DNA from 2 places in the Paenibacillus sp. GYB004 genome. Region 2 is predicted to be linked to the other one. Evidence: riboswitches for the same ligand, from Rfam matches in the RefSeq annotation. Region 2 holds a riboswitch; the other holds the start of a gene.
The links. Region 2 has a riboswitch for cobalamin ahead of PV433_RS05935 (ABC transporter substrate-binding protein). Riboswitches for the same ligand answer to the same signal wherever they lie in the genome.
Positions count from the first base shown of each region.

Region 1: linked by a shared signal. The riboswitch ahead of nrdI (class Ib ribonucleoside-diphosphate reductase assembly flavoprotein NrdI) and the one ahead of PV433_RS05935 (ABC transporter substrate-binding protein) in region 2 are both predicted to bind cobalamin.

Region 1 is NZ_JARBDB010000047.1:226,780-234,382, forward strand. Features, by position in the region: gene PV433_RS19580 (DegT/DnrJ/EryC1/StrS family aminotransferase) at 1-358, shown strand, start outside; gene PV433_RS19585 (DUF4023 family protein) at 553-684, shown strand; gene PV433_RS19590 (hypothetical protein) at 767-904, shown strand; gene PV433_RS19595 (DUF6254 family protein) at 997-1,125, opposite strand; gene PV433_RS19600 (metal-dependent hydrolase) at 1,223-1,906, shown strand; gene PV433_RS19605 (phosphonate ABC transporter ATP-binding protein) at 2,098-2,829, shown strand; gene PV433_RS19610 (SDR family oxidoreductase) at 2,872-3,660, shown strand; gene PV433_RS19615 (cysteine dioxygenase) at 3,840-4,337, shown strand; cobalamin riboswitch at 4,635-4,833, shown strand; gene nrdI (class Ib ribonucleoside-diphosphate reductase assembly flavoprotein NrdI) at 5,040-5,399, shown strand; gene nrdE (class 1b ribonucleoside-diphosphate reductase subunit alpha) at 5,386-7,470, shown strand; gene nrdF (class 1b ribonucleoside-diphosphate reductase subunit beta) at 7,507-7,603, shown strand, end outside.
Region 2 is NZ_JARBDB010000009.1:80,824-88,426, reverse strand. Features, by position in the region: gene cbiB (adenosylcobinamide-phosphate synthase CbiB) at 1-278, opposite strand, end outside; gene cobU (bifunctional adenosylcobinamide kinase/adenosylcobinamide-phosphate guanylyltransferase) at 724-1,281, opposite strand; gene cobT (nicotinate-nucleotide--dimethylbenzimidazole phosphoribosyltransferase) at 1,305-2,363, opposite strand; gene PV433_RS05945 (ABC transporter ATP-binding protein) at 2,391-3,212, opposite strand; gene PV433_RS05940 (FecCD family ABC transporter permease) at 3,217-4,257, opposite strand; gene PV433_RS05935 (ABC transporter substrate-binding protein) at 4,258-5,223, opposite strand; cobalamin riboswitch at 5,407-5,616, opposite strand; gene PV433_RS05930 (hypothetical protein) at 5,942-6,505, opposite strand; gene PV433_RS05925 (hypothetical protein) at 6,626-7,015, opposite strand; gene PV433_RS05920 (hypothetical protein) at 7,116-7,265, opposite strand; gene PV433_RS05915 (hypothetical protein) at 7,587-7,603, opposite strand, start outside.

The DNA.
Region 1 (7,603 bases), on a different contig from region 2:
AACGCGATTCTGTCAGGCGGTTAGCGCCGAAGGCGTGCCGATCGGACCGGGCTGCAACCTGCCGCTGCACTTGCATCCGCTGCAGCATACGGCGGACGTATACGGTCACGGCAAGCCGACGATTATTGCGAACGCAAACCGCGACCTGCGTCAGCCGAAAGGCAGCTTGCCGGTATCGGAGACGATCGCAACCCGCGTCTACTCGTTGCCTTGGTTCAAACATTTCCGTCCGGAAGAAATTGACGGTTATGTCGAAGCGTTCCGCAAAGTTGCGCTTCAATATGAAGCTTTGCTTGCGAGCGACGAAGGCAATCCGGCGACGATCGGCGGCTGGAACTTCTTCCGCCAGCGCGCATAATATCTTCGTATACCGAAAAGCTTCCGCCCCGAGCTCGGGGAAGGGAGCTTTTTCGGCATTTCTTCGGCTGAAGCCCGCTTGCTCGAAATGGCAGCTTGGACGTGTCGGTTTTACTTTCGTTCTGGATACACTAAGGGCGTGTTCTTATTCCTGTAGGGATACAATTCATCCGTAACGCCGAGGAGGAATCGAATGTGGACGATACGCAATCGTACTTAGACAAGCTTCACGATACGCAGCGTAAGGACGAACGCAACCGGCGGACTCAGGGCAAAGGCAAGGCCGATCAGCGGCTGCCCGGCAAGCAGAAGAGCAAGGACAATTAACAGGCAGCAGGCAAGCAGGAACGACCGGCAGTTTCCGGTACATGTATGAGCCGACTATCATCTGACGGAGGTGACCCGCATCGTGCCCTATCATCGCCGCAAAGCTTATAAGGAACAGCAAAATATGTCGAGTATGAAGGAAGAAGCCCGCACGCTTCATGCCGATAAGGCGAAAGCTTTCCCGCCATCCGCGAACGGAATCGGCAAGCAGGAGTCCTAGAAACCGGAACAGACCGGCAAATGAGATCAACCCCGTATTTGACGAGCGACGCAAGTCCGCCCGCAGGTACGGGGTTTTGTTGGCGGCGATGCTTACTGATCGATAGAAGAAGGAGAAGTCTGATCAGCCAATTCCTTTAGCGACGTAATTTTGCCGTGAGGCTGCTGGTTCTGCTTGCGCATTTTCCATGCATTTTCTTTGCGCCGTTTGGATGTAGACATCGGAATATGCACCTCCACCCGTATCGTTGGCTTCTCCGGGCGATTTTATGTACAATGGGGGGGAAGCCAACAATTGGACGAAGGATGGTGAATTCGCGTGAACATTACATACTTGGGACATTCCTGCCTGTACGTGGAGAGCGGCGGGAAAAAGGTTATTATCGATCCGTTTTTGTCGGGTAATCCGTCTTCCGGAGTCTCGCCCAGGGAGATCGAGGTTGATGCCGTACTGCTCACCCATGCGCACGACGACCATTTCGGAGACAGTATCGAGATCGCGAAGCGCAACGACTGTCCGATTGTAGCCGTTTTTGAGCTGGCGATGCACTGTACGCGGCTCGGGGCAAAGGCCCATGCGATGAACATCGGCGGGTCGTATACGTTCGACGGCTTCACGGTCAAGTATACGCAGGCGTTTCACGGTTCCTCGCTTCGCGAAGGCGACAACTACTTATACGCCGGCCAACCGGCGGGCATTCTTTTGACGATGGGCGACAAAACCTTGTACCATGCCGGAGATACTTCGCTGTTCGGGGACATGAAGCTGATCGGGGAAATGAACCGGATCTCGCTTGCGGCGCTGCCGATCGGGGACAATTATACGATGGGACCGGACGATGCCGTATATGCGGCGCGCTGGCTGAATACGAAGCGGGTTATTCCGCTGCATTACAATACGTTTCCGGTGATCGAGCAGGATGCGGGACGGTTCGCCGCGATGCTGAAAGAGCACGGGATCGAATGTTATCCGTTGAAGAGCAAGGAAAGCATTTCGCTGTAAGTTAGCTTGATGATTGCTGTGGATGGAAGGTCTTTTGTCATCCCTTTGACGAAAGGCCTTTTCGCTTCCATGTACCGGGGCGGGAAAACGGTTCCGCAACCGCTGGGCGCCTGTGATATAATGAAGCGTAAATGCCTGTGCAACCGCTACTGGAACGGCAGCCGCCGAGGCAAAGGAGTCCTGATATTTCAATGATCATCGTACGCAATCTAACCCGAACATTACCCGAAGGCCAGACGATTTTGTCTAAAGTGAGCTTTCAGGTCGACAAAGGCGAATTCGTCGGCTTGATCGGAGCGAGCGGAAGCGGCAAATCGACGCTGCTCAGCTGTATCGCCCTCCAGCAAAGATGGACGGAAGGGCAGCTGATCGTAGATGGAACGGAGCTGTCCGACAAAAATGTGATGGACAAGCTCAAGCTGCGCAAGGACTGGGCGTACCTCGAGGAGCGTCCGGCCCTCAATCTCAAAAAGAACGCGCTCAAAAACGTATTCAGCGGGCGGTTTTTCCAGCTGCCGTTATGGCGCAAACTAACCGGTACGGTGTCTACCGAGGAGCATATCCGGGCGATGGACTACCTGGAGCGGGTCGGACTGATCGATAAAGCGAAGATGCTTCCCGCCGAGAAGCTTAGCGGGGGCGAACAGCAGCGTGTGGCAATCGCACGGGCGCTGGCGCAAGGCGCGAAAGTCATCCTTGCTGACGAGCCGACCAAGGGGCTGGACCCGGAATCGGCGGGTAAAGTGCTGCAGGATCTGCGCGCGCTGTGCAAGGATCAGGACTTGATCGTCATCTGCGCCATGCAGAATCTGGAGATGGCCGAGAGAAACGCCACCCGGCTGTGGGGCTTGTCGGGCGGGCGGCTCGTGCTGGACATCCCGGCCCGCAAATTGACGCAAAGAGAAAAAGACATGATCCTGTAACCTTCAAAAAACAGACATCGGAAAGGAAGCGACCAGATCAAGATGAATATGCTGCTGGATGGAAAAACGGCGCTCGTTACGGCGGGCAGCAAAGGACTTGGCAAAGCGAGCGCGCTTGAATTCGCCCGGGAAGGGGCGAACGTCGTCATCTCGAGCCGCAGCTCCGACCATTTGCGGCAAGCCAAGGAAGAGATCGAGCGGGAGACAGGCCGTGAAGTGCTGACGGTAGCGGCCGACGTTAACCGGAAGGAAGATATAGCGAAGACGGTTCAGGCTGCTATCGATTGGACGGGGCGGCTGGATGTGCTCGTGACGAACGCAGGCGGGCCTCCGGGAGGCGGCTTCGACCAGTTCGCGGACGAAGCGTGGGAAGCGGCATTCCAGCAAAACCTGATGAGCGTCGTCAGGCTGATCCGCGAAGCGCTGCCGCATATGAGACGGCAAGGGAGCGGACGGATCGTCAACCTGACTTCGGTGTCCGTCAAGCAGCCGATCCCGGATCTGATCTTGTCCAACGTCTTTCGCGCAGGCGTGTACGCCTTGACGAAAAGTTTGTCGGCCGAGCTCGGTCCGGATTCGATTCTCGTCAATACGGTCGGCCCCGGACGGATCGAGACGGACCGGATCGTGGAGCTGGACCGTCTGGCTGCACAGAAAAAAGGGACGTCCGAGGAAGAGGTTCGTGCGTTGCTGATGGGCCAAATTCCGCTGGGCCGTTACGGAACGCCGGAAGAATTTGCGAAAGCGATCGTATTTTTGGGATCATTCGCCAATACGTATGTGACCGGTCAAGCCGTGCTTGTCGACGGCGGTATGATTCGCGCGTTGTGATCGGAAAAGGCGTATCAAATATGGATTCAAGCAGAAATCCGCACGATTTTGCGGATTTTTTTTGCGTGGAACGGCTGTTTTTTGTAGAGAAGACGCGTCTGACAACTTGCCCGAAGCGGGTGCGCCGCATATAGATGGGGTATGCGATTGTGATCGACATCCAGGAGGTCGTTATCCCCATGAAGGTTTTGCAGCGAGTGGAAAAGGCGCTGGCAGCTCTGCGGCAGCCGACTGTCCGCGAATTGCGGGAAATGCTGTTGTCCTTGGCGTGTACGAAGGAGGAACTTGCCCCCTATGTAACGGAACCGGCCCAGCTCCTCTACGGCCGTAATGTCATAGGCCGGACGGAAGAGGCGGAAGTGATCGTGATCCATATTCCGGCTCGCACCGCAACGCGCATTCACGATCACGGCTGTTCCGCCGGCTGCGCGTTGGTGATCGAAGGAACGCTGCGGAATACGATCTACCGGAATGAAGGGCGGGGTGAGGCCGTCTGCGCGTCCTCCGAGGCGATTCTGCGCGAAGGTCAACTAATGGATGCTCCGCACGGTCAAATCCATCAGATGGCCAATCCGGCGTCCGGACGAACCGTATCCTTACATGTGTATGCTCCGCCGCTGTCGGGGACGAAAACGTATCGCGCCGCTGAGGAATACGTCCTGGATTATGTTATTTAATGGCGCTAATTATCCGAATCATATAGGCAGGAGTTTTCCGCAGACGCCGCGGAAGATGCTCCTGCCTTTCCCATTCTTGATTAATTTGTCCCGAGAAGATCCATTTTCACTAGTTTTTTGCAAAAGCGCGAGGCAGGGCAAACGAGGAGATGTGACGAAAATTTTTTGAAGTCGGGAATCTCAATCCCCATGCGAGATTGACGTTTTTCCTCTCTCCGTTTTCATATTTTCATACTTAAATAGGCGGCTGAACCGATTGACAAACACAATATCTTGATATAAATTAAATTCCATGAACTACATATTGTTCGTTCGGGTGCTTCACGCCCAACTGGGCGCGATAGCTTAATAGGGAAGTCCGGTGAGAAGCCGGCACGGTCCCGCCACTGTAAGGGAGTAGCTTCAGTCCTTGGCCACTGGCACATCTAGTGCCGGGAAGGCGGACTTGAAGTGCCGATCCCCGAGTCAGGAGACCTGCCCGATATCTTAGACACGTTACCTACGGTCGATAGGAAAGTGTCCGCATCGTCCTTGTGCTTGCAGGCGTTCTTTGGCATGCGCGCAAAAGGCGCATCCGGCACCGGGCTGTCGCAGATGCGTCTTTTTTAACAGAATCGGTGCGGAGCCGCTGCCTGCGGCAAGCGGATCTTCCCATCCGCAGAGACACTCGCGGGTCTAGGGTACATAGAGAGGAGAATCCAGATGTTGATCGCTTACGACTCCAGAACGGGAAATGTGAAACGGTTCGTCAGCAAGCTGAATTTGCCGGCAGTCAAGATTGACGAAGAAATGACTGTCGACGAGCCGTTCGTCCTCGTTACCTATACAACCGGATTCGGGCAGGCTCCGGAGAAAACGCTGAACTTCCTGAAACGGAACTCGGCCAAGATGATTGGCGTATGCGCGAGCGGCAACCGTAATTGGGGAGAAGGCTTCGCGCGGAGCGCGGACCGGATCTCCGACTTGTACGGCGTGCCGGTGCTGGCCAAGTTCGAACTGGCCGGAACGTCGCAGGATGTAGAGAAGTTCGTACGGGAGGTGAACGCAGTTGCGGCATATTGAGTTGAACAACATGTTGATGCAGCGCGATCAGGACGGCTTTTTCAGCCTGGATAAAGACCAGGAGGCGGTCGTGGCGTTTATGGAGGAAGTCGGCCGCAAAAGCGTTCGTTTTGCTTCGACGGCTGAGAAAATCCGTCATATGATCGACAACGACTTTTACGAAAATGTACTGGATACATACACGATGGAACAGGTTGAAGAAATCTATAACATCGCGCATCAATACCAGTTCGAATTCCCGTCCTACATGGCGGCATCGAAGTTTTACACGGATTACGCTTTAAAAAGCGACGACCGTTCCCTATATATGGAGCATTTCCCGGACCGTGTGGCGATCGTTGCGCTCCATCTGGCGCGCGGCGATATGGACGCGGCCCGCTCACTGACCGAATCGATGATGGAGCGCAGGCTGCAGCCGGCTACGCCGACCTTCCTGAACGCAGGCAAGAGCAGGCGCGGCGAAATGGTATCGTGCTTCCTGCTCGAGCTCGACGATTCGCTGAATTCGATCAATTACGGCATCGGCACGTGCATGCAGCTGTCCAAGATCGGGGGCGGCGTAGCTGTCAACTTGTCGAAGCTGCGCGGCCGCGGCGAGCCGATCAAGGGCGTCGAAGGCGCAGCCAAAGGCATCATGCCGGTGCTCAAGCTGATGGAGGACGCGTTCTCCTATGCCGACCAGATGGGGCAGCGCAAAGGCTCCGGAGCGGCGTACTACAACATTTTCGGCTGGGACGTCATCGAGTTTCTGGACAGCAAAAAAATTAACGCGGACGAGAAATCCCGCCTGAAGACGTTATCGATCGGCTTGATCGTGCCGGATAAATTTTATAAGCTGGCCGAGCAAAACGAGCCGCTTCACGTATTCGCGCCATACTCGGTATACCGGGCTTACGGCACCCATTTGGACGATATGGATATGGACGATATGTACGACGTGCTGATGGCCGACGGCCGCATACGTAAAAAAGCGGTTATGGGAGCCAGAGACATGCTCGTCAAAATCGCCACGATCCAGCTCGAATCGGGATATCCCTACATGATGAACCGCAGCAACGCCAGCCGCGCTCACGCGCTTAAAGATATCGGATCGATCAAAATGTCGAACCTGTGCACGGAAATATTCCAATTGCAGGAAACGTCGGAGATCGGCGACTACGGTCAAGCCGATATCATCCGGCGCGACATCAGCTGCAACCTGGCGTCTCTCAATATCGCCAATGTGATGGAACGGAAAAAGATCCGCGAGTCGGTGCATGAAGGGATGATCGCACTCACCGCGGTTAGCGATATGACTTTTATTTCGAATGCACCTGGCGTCGCGAAGGCGAACCGCGAGCTGCATTCGGTCGGGCTCGGAGCGATGAATCTGCACGGTTTCCTGGCCAAGAACAGCATTGCGTACGACAGCGTGGAGGCGATTGAATTTGCCCGGACGTTTTTCATGGCGATGAACTTTTATTCCATCGAGAAAAGCATGGATATCGCCCGCGAGAAAGGAATCGTGTTCGAGGGCTTTGAACGGTCCGAATATGCGAAAGGCACTTACTTCGACCGTTATGTGGAGAACGACTTCCGTCCCGTATCGGATAAGATCAAGCAGTTGTTCGAAGGGATCGCCCTTCCGTCGCCTCAAGATTGGCACAAGCTGAAGGAAGACGTAAGGAAGCACGGTTTGTACCACGCCTACCGTTTGGCGATTGCGCCGACGCAAAGCATCTCATATATCCAGAACGCGACATCGAGCGTTATGCCGATCGTCGAGCCGATCGAGACGCGCACGTATGCCAACTCGACTACGTATTATCCGATGCCGTATTTGAATCGGGATAATTTCTTCTTCTATAAATCGGCTTACAACATGGACCAGTTTAAGGTCATCGATCTGATCGCCGAGATTCAGACGCATGTCGACCAGGGCATCTCCACGGTTCTGCATGTGAACAGCGACGTGACGACGAGACAGCTTGCCCGTTACTATATATATGCCGCCAAAAAAGGGCTGAAGTCGCTGTATTACACCCGGACGAATCGTTTGTCCGTCGAAGAATGCGTCAGCTGCTCCGTGTAACAACGGGGTGGATGGACGGAAGGAGATCATGGGCTCATGAAAGAGGCAAAGGCGCATAAAGCCGTCAACTGGAACCGTCCGGACGACGATTTTACCAATACCTTTTGGAATCAGAACATTATGCAGTTTTGGA
Region 2 (7,603 bases):
TGGGATGCGGCCGCAGGTGCCGGCGCAGCGGACTCCCCGGTCGCATTGGCGTGCTGTTCCGATGCAGCAGACTCCCGTGGGGCGGATACTTGTTGTTTAATTTCTCCGCTTCTCAGCCGTTTCTCCAGCCGGGAAATCAACCTGCCGATCCATATGACCGGATGCGTAGGCCAACGCGGATCACCGACGATCCAATCCACCAAGATAGCGGCGATCACCATCCAAGCCGTTTCTTGCCATGAAAACAGCAGCACCTTCATTCCCCCTGTTCCGCGCATCGCTCCGACGTCCGCCCTTGACAAACAACCATCCAACCATTCAGTCAGCCTGCCGGTCCGATCCGCCAGTACGTCTATCTTGCCAAGTCATCCGTCCTTCAATCTGCCGTCCCTATCAGGCTATCAGTCCGTCTAACTACTATCGGTGTGTCCGTTTGTCGTCTGTCCGCCCGGCTGTAGACTCTGCTCGGTTCGCACCTTAGTTTTCCAACTAATTGGCCGTAGTTGCAGCATTAATGCCTCGCTTTCATCACCAAGCGAATAGGAGGGAGCGATTTGCGATTTGCGACTCTAATTGTTGGTTTCAATCAACTCGTCGAGCGAATAAGAGCGGTTTGAGACCCTTATTTGTTGATTTCGATGATTAGCCGGCTGAATAAGAGCGGTTTGAGACCCTTATTCCACGCCCGTGCCGCGCGGCGCAAACCGCTCCGCACCCAATGTGTTACTCGAACCGGAAGGCCAGCCGCTTCAGTTCGACCGGGATGCCGCTCGTGACGAGGAATACTTCGCCGCTGACCTCGGCGATCCGCTGGTTCATCCGTCCCGCGAGATCGCGGTAGACGCGGCCCAGCTTGTACTCCGGCACGATACCGCTGCCGACCTCGTTCGTTACGAGCAGCACGGTGCCCGCGCAGCGGCGCACGGCTTCCGCCAGCTCGTCGATCCGCTCGCCGACGCGTTGCTCCATGTCGGCTTCCTGCTCGTAGCGGAACAGCCAGTTCGACAGCCACAACGTCAGGCAGTCGATCAGAACGACTTCCCCGACTCGCGGCTCGTGCCGGTGCAAGTAGTCCGCCACCTCCAGCGGCTCCTCGACGGTTTGCCAGGCAAACCCCGACTCGTCCCGGCGTTCCCGGTGCAGCGTCAGCCGTTCCGTCATCTCCTCGTCGAACGGCTGCGCCGTCGCGATATAGATGCCGCTATTCCCGAGATGGGCGGCATATCGTTCCGCGAAGGAGCTTTTTCCGCTCCGGGCCCCGCCCGTAATCAATACTTTCATGCCGAATCCTCGCCTCCGCCCGCTCAGTTCTCCGATACGCCGGCGCTTTCGAACGTCGCCATCTCGTTCATCAGCTTCATCGCCGCTTCCACGACCGGAAACGCCATCACCGCGCCGGTGCCCTCGCCCAGTCTCATATCCATCTGCAGTATCGGCCGCAGGCCGATATGCCCCATCAGTACCCGGTGTCCCTGCTCCTGGGACAAGTGGGACGGGATCATGTACGGCGCCGCCAACGGGGCCAGCCGCGAGGCGACCAGAGCCGCGGCGGACGAGATAAATCCGTCTACGACGACCGGACAGCGGTTCACCGCCGCGCCGAGAATAACGCCGACCAGACCGGCGATCTCCAAGCCGCCGACCTTCGCCAGCACATCAAGCGGATCGCCCGCATCCGGGCGGTTCACCTCCAGCGACTGCCGGATCACGTCGCACTTGCGCCGCATCCCTTCGTCGCCGATGCCGGTACCGCGGCCTACAGCGGTTTCGACGTCGGTGCCGGTCAGCGCTACCAGCAGCGCCGAGCTCGGCGTCGTGTTGCCGATGCCCATCTCGCCTGTCGCGAACATCCGGTAGCCTCGTTCCGCGAGCCCGTTCACGATGTCGATCCCGACGGCTATCGCCCGGACCGCTTCTTCCCGGCTCATGGCCGGCCCAACCGCCATGTTGTCCGTCCCCATCTTCACCTTCCGGCTGACCAGCCCCGGATGGCTCAGCTCGGCGTTCACGCCGATATCCACACAGACGACATCCGCTCCGGTATGGCGGGCCAGCACATTCACGGCGGCTCCGCCGTTCAGAAAGTTCATCACCATCTGAGGCGTGACCTCCGCCGGAAAGGCGCTGACGCCTTCGGCGCAAACCCCATGGTCTCCGGCCATGACAACGACCGCTTTCTTCGACAAATCCGGGTTCAGCTCTCCCGTGATGCCTGCGATCTGCCTGGCGATCTCCTCGAGCTTGCCCAGGCTGCCGGGCGGCTTCGTCAGCCGGTCCAGCTTGTGCGCGGCCGCTTGCTTCGCGGCCTCGTCCGCCGCCCCTATACGACTAACCATCTGTTCCAATAATTGCTGCGATTCCATGATGTGTTCGTCCCCTCCCGTACCCGGTTATTGGAATGGCAAAACGTGCTTGCGCTGCCCCATGTCCGCCTCCGGCAAGCCAGGCTGCAGCAGCAATTGAGGCGCTCCGGATACCGGATGCGCCGTGATGATCGGCTCGGTGCCGTATACCATGGCGATCAGCTCCCGATCGATTACTTCCCAGGGCGTACCGATTTTGACGATGCCGCCGCGGTGGATCAGCATCAGTCTGTCGCAATATTGAGCGGCCAGATTCAAATCGTGCAGAACGGCCACGACGGTGAGCGGCTGCTCGGATTGCCAGCGGCGGACCGTGTCCATCATCTGCACCTGGTAGCCGATATCGAGAAAGGTGGTCGGCTCGTCGAGCAGCAGCAGCCGCGGCTGCTGTGCCATCACTTTACCGAGCGCCACGCGCTGCCGTTCGCCGCCGCTCAAATATTCGAGCGACCGGTCGGCGAAAGGCTCCAGCTGCAGCTTCGTCAAAATGGCGTCGATCAGGCCGGAAAAATCGTCCGGCTCGTCCCCGAGCCAATTTTGAAACGGAAACCGCCCCATCTCAAGCACTTCGCGCACCGAAAAGCCGATCGGAGGCAGCGCATCCTGCTGCAATACGGCCAGCCACCGGGCAAGCTCCTTGCGGGCAAACGAACCAAGCGGCTTGCCGTCCAGCCGGATCTCGCCCGAATCGGCCCGGTCCACCCCCGATATGAGCTTCAGCATCGTCGATTTCCCGCTCCCGTTCGGCCCGATGATACCGAACGTCTCCCCTTCCTTCACGGCAAACGACACTTCCTCCAGGACGGTGCGGTTGTCGAACGACTTGGATATTCCTTTTACCTCGATCATACGATCAACCTTTCATCGTCTTCTTTTGTCTCGTGAGCAGGTAGGCGAAGAACGGGGCCCCGAGAAACGCCGTCACGACGCCGAGCGGAATCTCCGTCGGACTCAGCACCATCCGGGCGAGCGTATCGGCCCACAAGACGTAGATCCCCCCGAACAGGAGCGATAACGGAATAAGCAGCCGATAATCGGGACCGACCAGCAGCCGGACCAGATGAGGCGTAATCAGACCGACGAAGCCGATGACGCCGCACACCGATACGGCTACGGCCGTCAGCATCGTCGAGACGATCAGGACGTTCCGCTTCGTCCGGTCCACCTGGACGCCCAGATGGGCGGCATGCCGCTCGCCAAGTGCGAATAGATTCAGCGAACGGCCGTAAGGAATCAGGAAGACGGCGCCGATCACGAGGTACAGCGCAACGACCGTCGTATACGGCCAGCCCCGCAAAGCGAGACTTCCCATCAGCCAGAACAGGATTTCATTGACGACCTTGTTCGCAGACATCGCCACCATAAAGGAAACGAGCGCGCTTAAAAAGGACGAAACGACCACACCCGACAAAATTACCGTCTCCGTGCGGAACTTCCCTTGTATTCCGGCGAGCCGGAACACGATCCCTAATGTAATGCTGCCGGTAATAAAAGCGACGATTGGAATCGTCCAAATGCCGAATAAGGCATAATGAAGCCCGAATAAAATAAGAAACGCTGCTCCGACCGACGAGCCCGAAGCGACGCCGAGCGTATACGGATCGGCCAGCGGGTTGCGCAATACGCCCTGAAACCCCGCGCCGGCGATCGACAGCGCCCCTCCGATGAGTACGCCCAGCACAATACGCGGCAGACGAACCTTCATAATAATCTGCTCCGACGATTCAGGCCAGATGACCGGAACCGATTCCCCGAGCCACGGTACCTGCTTCAGCAAAATTCCCCACACATGGGGAATCGGAATCCGCGCAGAGCCAAGCGACAAGCTGACTACGACGGAAAGAAGAAGGAGCACGATGCCGGCTCCTCCCCATAACAGCAGCTTCTTCTTCATTTATTTCACCAGATCGGGATAAATCGCTTTGGCGACATCCGCAAGCGCCTTCGTGATGCGAGGTCCCGGGCGCGCCAGCAGACTGTCGTCCAGCCCGATCACTTTATTGTTTTTAATCGCATTGATTTTGTCCCAGCCACCGCGGCTGCGGATCGTTTTCTCCAGATCGGGAACGCCTTTGGCGAAGAAGATGACGTCCGGATTGGACTGGATGATCTTCTCTTCGCTGATCTGCTTCCAGCCCTGCAGGTCGGATGCGACGTTGACGCCGCCGGCCAGCGTGATCAGGTCGTCCATGAATTCGCCTTTGCCGACCGTCCAGCCTGGGGAAAATTCGATATATACTTTCTTCTTCTGGTCTTCCTTCAGCCCTTTCAGAGCGTCCGTGACCTGCTGCTTTTCCTTCTTCATCTGTTCGGCGACTTTCTCCGCCTGCGCCTGGGTATCTGTAATTTGTCCGAACAGAAGAACGCGCTCGATCGCGGCGTCAATCGTTTTCGGGTTCGTCTGGAACAAATTCAACTTCAGCTCGTTCAGCTTCGCCACCGAATTTTTGTTCAGCGACAGTCCTGCGAATACGATATCCGGATTAGCTGCGATAATCGCTTCCGGATTTCCTTGCAGATCGCCCATTTTCGGCTTGCTTTTCGCTTCCTCCGGGTAATCGTCGAGATTCGACACGCCTGCAATCTTGCTGCCGAGCCCCAGCGCGAACAGCACCTCCGTCTCTGTCGGAGACAGCGATACGATGCGTTCCGGCGCCTTCGCGAACGTAAACTCCTTGCCGGAGTCGTCCTTGATCGTAAGCGGGTAGGAAGTCTTTTTGCCTGCGGCTTCCCCGCCGGTTGCAGCCGAACCTCCGGTTGCCGGCGCCGGCTCCTTGACGCCCCCTTCTTGCTTTTGACCGCATGCCGCGAGCGCGAACGCAAGCGTGACGGACAGCAGAAGCATGATCAGCTTCTTCATGGTTGCTCCCTCTCCTTTAGAGTTACTCTCCTTGCACGAACGTTCCCCCGATTCCTCCGACCCGACTCACAAAAGAAAACCCCCATCCTAGACCGGAGGGGGGCAGCAAACACGGGTAATCGCGCATCCGCACGAATACATGAAATTCCCGAATGTTGCCGGCTCCTTTTCCTCGAAGGAAGCAGTGCATAAACGCAACAGGCAGGTCTCCTGACTCATAGGATGCGCCCTATAATCAAGCGCTGCTTCTTCCGCCTTCCCGTCTGCATCAGACAGTGGCCTAGTGGAGGAAGCTCCTATATCACAGTGGCGGGACCGTGTCGGACTTGCACCGACTTCCCTTTTAACCCGGTCGCATGCTGACTTCCGGGCACCTGTTGACAGCGATTCCTTCCGCAGCGGCGAACCGTCTGCGGACATCTTGCTTACGGATCGATTATAGGCTATATCCGGCGGGTTTACAATACATCTCGTACAAATGCCATGCGTGCCGCCAGCCGTTCCCCGCTCCCCATACGACCGTAATAAGCGGGTCCTCGTTATGAAAACCGAACCCGCCGAGTCCCCCTCCTGATTCCCTCTAAAATGTGCTCTCCATAGGTCGATTCCGGAATTCCGGTTCGCCGCGAGAGCCGGGCCCCAAGGACAAGCTGCGCAATGACAAAAAGCGCCCGGTTACCCAAGCGCTTAGGCTCTATCCATGCCTAGTTGTTATCGCTCACTGCCGCTGATCCGTAATTCCTGCATTCATCTGCCGGCTCACTTCCTGCAAAATCAGCTCCTCCATCTCGGGCACAAAGCGGCTCTTGAAGCCGATCGTGAACGGGTGATCCGCTTCGTATCCGCCCTCCTTGAGAATGCGGCGGGTCGGGATGTACGAATAAACGCCGTTGGAGTAACCAAGCACGATCAGCTTCCGGTCCGGGCAGCCGCGCTTCAGCATAAGCGAATATTCGGTCGGGATTTCGCTTTCCAGCGCTGCGAGCACAACCCGATCCGACAGCTTCCAGGTTTGCACATAGAGCGGAAGCTTCGTCTTCACGACGCCCCTTTGCTCCGCCTTGATCGTCCGCTCCGCCGCGCGGCGATAAAATTCGCCCGCCTCCCCGCTCAGCAACTGGGCCATCTTCCGCTCGTCGGGAGCCCCTGCGGACAAGTCGATGCTGGCCAGCTCCGAACGGAACGGACCTTCGATCCCGGCATACGTCCCATCCGTCAGGACACGGCCCACCTCGCTCGCCAATTCGTCGCCTGCGGCTTGCATCTCCGCGGTCGAGCACACCTTGAAGCGGCCGTCCTCTGCACTATGACGCGGCTTCAGATCGCCGGCGGCGCCTTGCAGGAAGACCGCGATCTCTCCGGGACGCTCGTCCTCCAGCCTGTGGCAGGCACGCCCGACGAATTAATACTTGATATCTTCGGTATAATCGATCGCGGCCGAGTCTTCGTGCCACTGATCCTGGGCGAGGCTGTAATTGCCCCGGCGCAGCTCCGGATGCTCGCCTGTCAAGTGAATCGAAGCGTGCGTGTGCGTGAAGTGGAGCAAAATATCGGCTTCTTCCAGCCCGAACCGCTCGCCGAGCGCCTTTTTGACACCGAGCACGAATCCCCTGTCCGCTCCGAGCGCGTCGAAGACGACAAGCAGCAGATCCTTGCCGCCCTCCGAGAGCAATACGGCTTTGACGTACAGCTCGTCGAGCAGTCCTTCGCTTTTGCGGGTTCTTGCCCCGAATCCGGCCATAAATACAGGCTGCGGCGGTGTCATGCTTTGCTTCATTACCGCAAACTTCATCTTCCTCCACTCCTTCGCCAACTTGATGATTACGAAGCACCGGCAACAAGTCCGATCTGCCGACTGGACGCTCCTACATACCTTTCACCGGAACCGCCCCTTACTCCTTCAACGAGCCCAGCATCGCGCCTTTGACAAAATGACGCTGCAGCAGCGGGTACACGATCAAAATCGGAAGCGTCGCAAATAATACGATGCCCGCCTTCATTTGTTCCGGCGTGTACAAGCTCGCGATCTCCTGAGCCGACATCGAATCCTGCACCTGTCCCTCGATGACCAGATTGTGTTGATTTTGGGTGTTGCGTGGCTTCCATTTCGGGCATCTCTACCTGCAAAATCCGCCCTGGGCGGGTCGTCAAAAGTCTGAATCGCACAAAAAGAGGCTGTTCCAAAAGTCATTTTGCGATTTCTTGAGCCCGCTTAGAACCAATTTTCCTTGAGAAAAAAGACCCCAACTTCCACTTTAGTGTGGAAATTGAGGTCCTTTCGCGTTCGGAAATGGGGATGTTGCTATGTCAAGCGAACACTGTCGGGACAGCCCCTCCTATTCGATTCATCCAACGCGTTCCGCCTATTTCTCCGCCATCG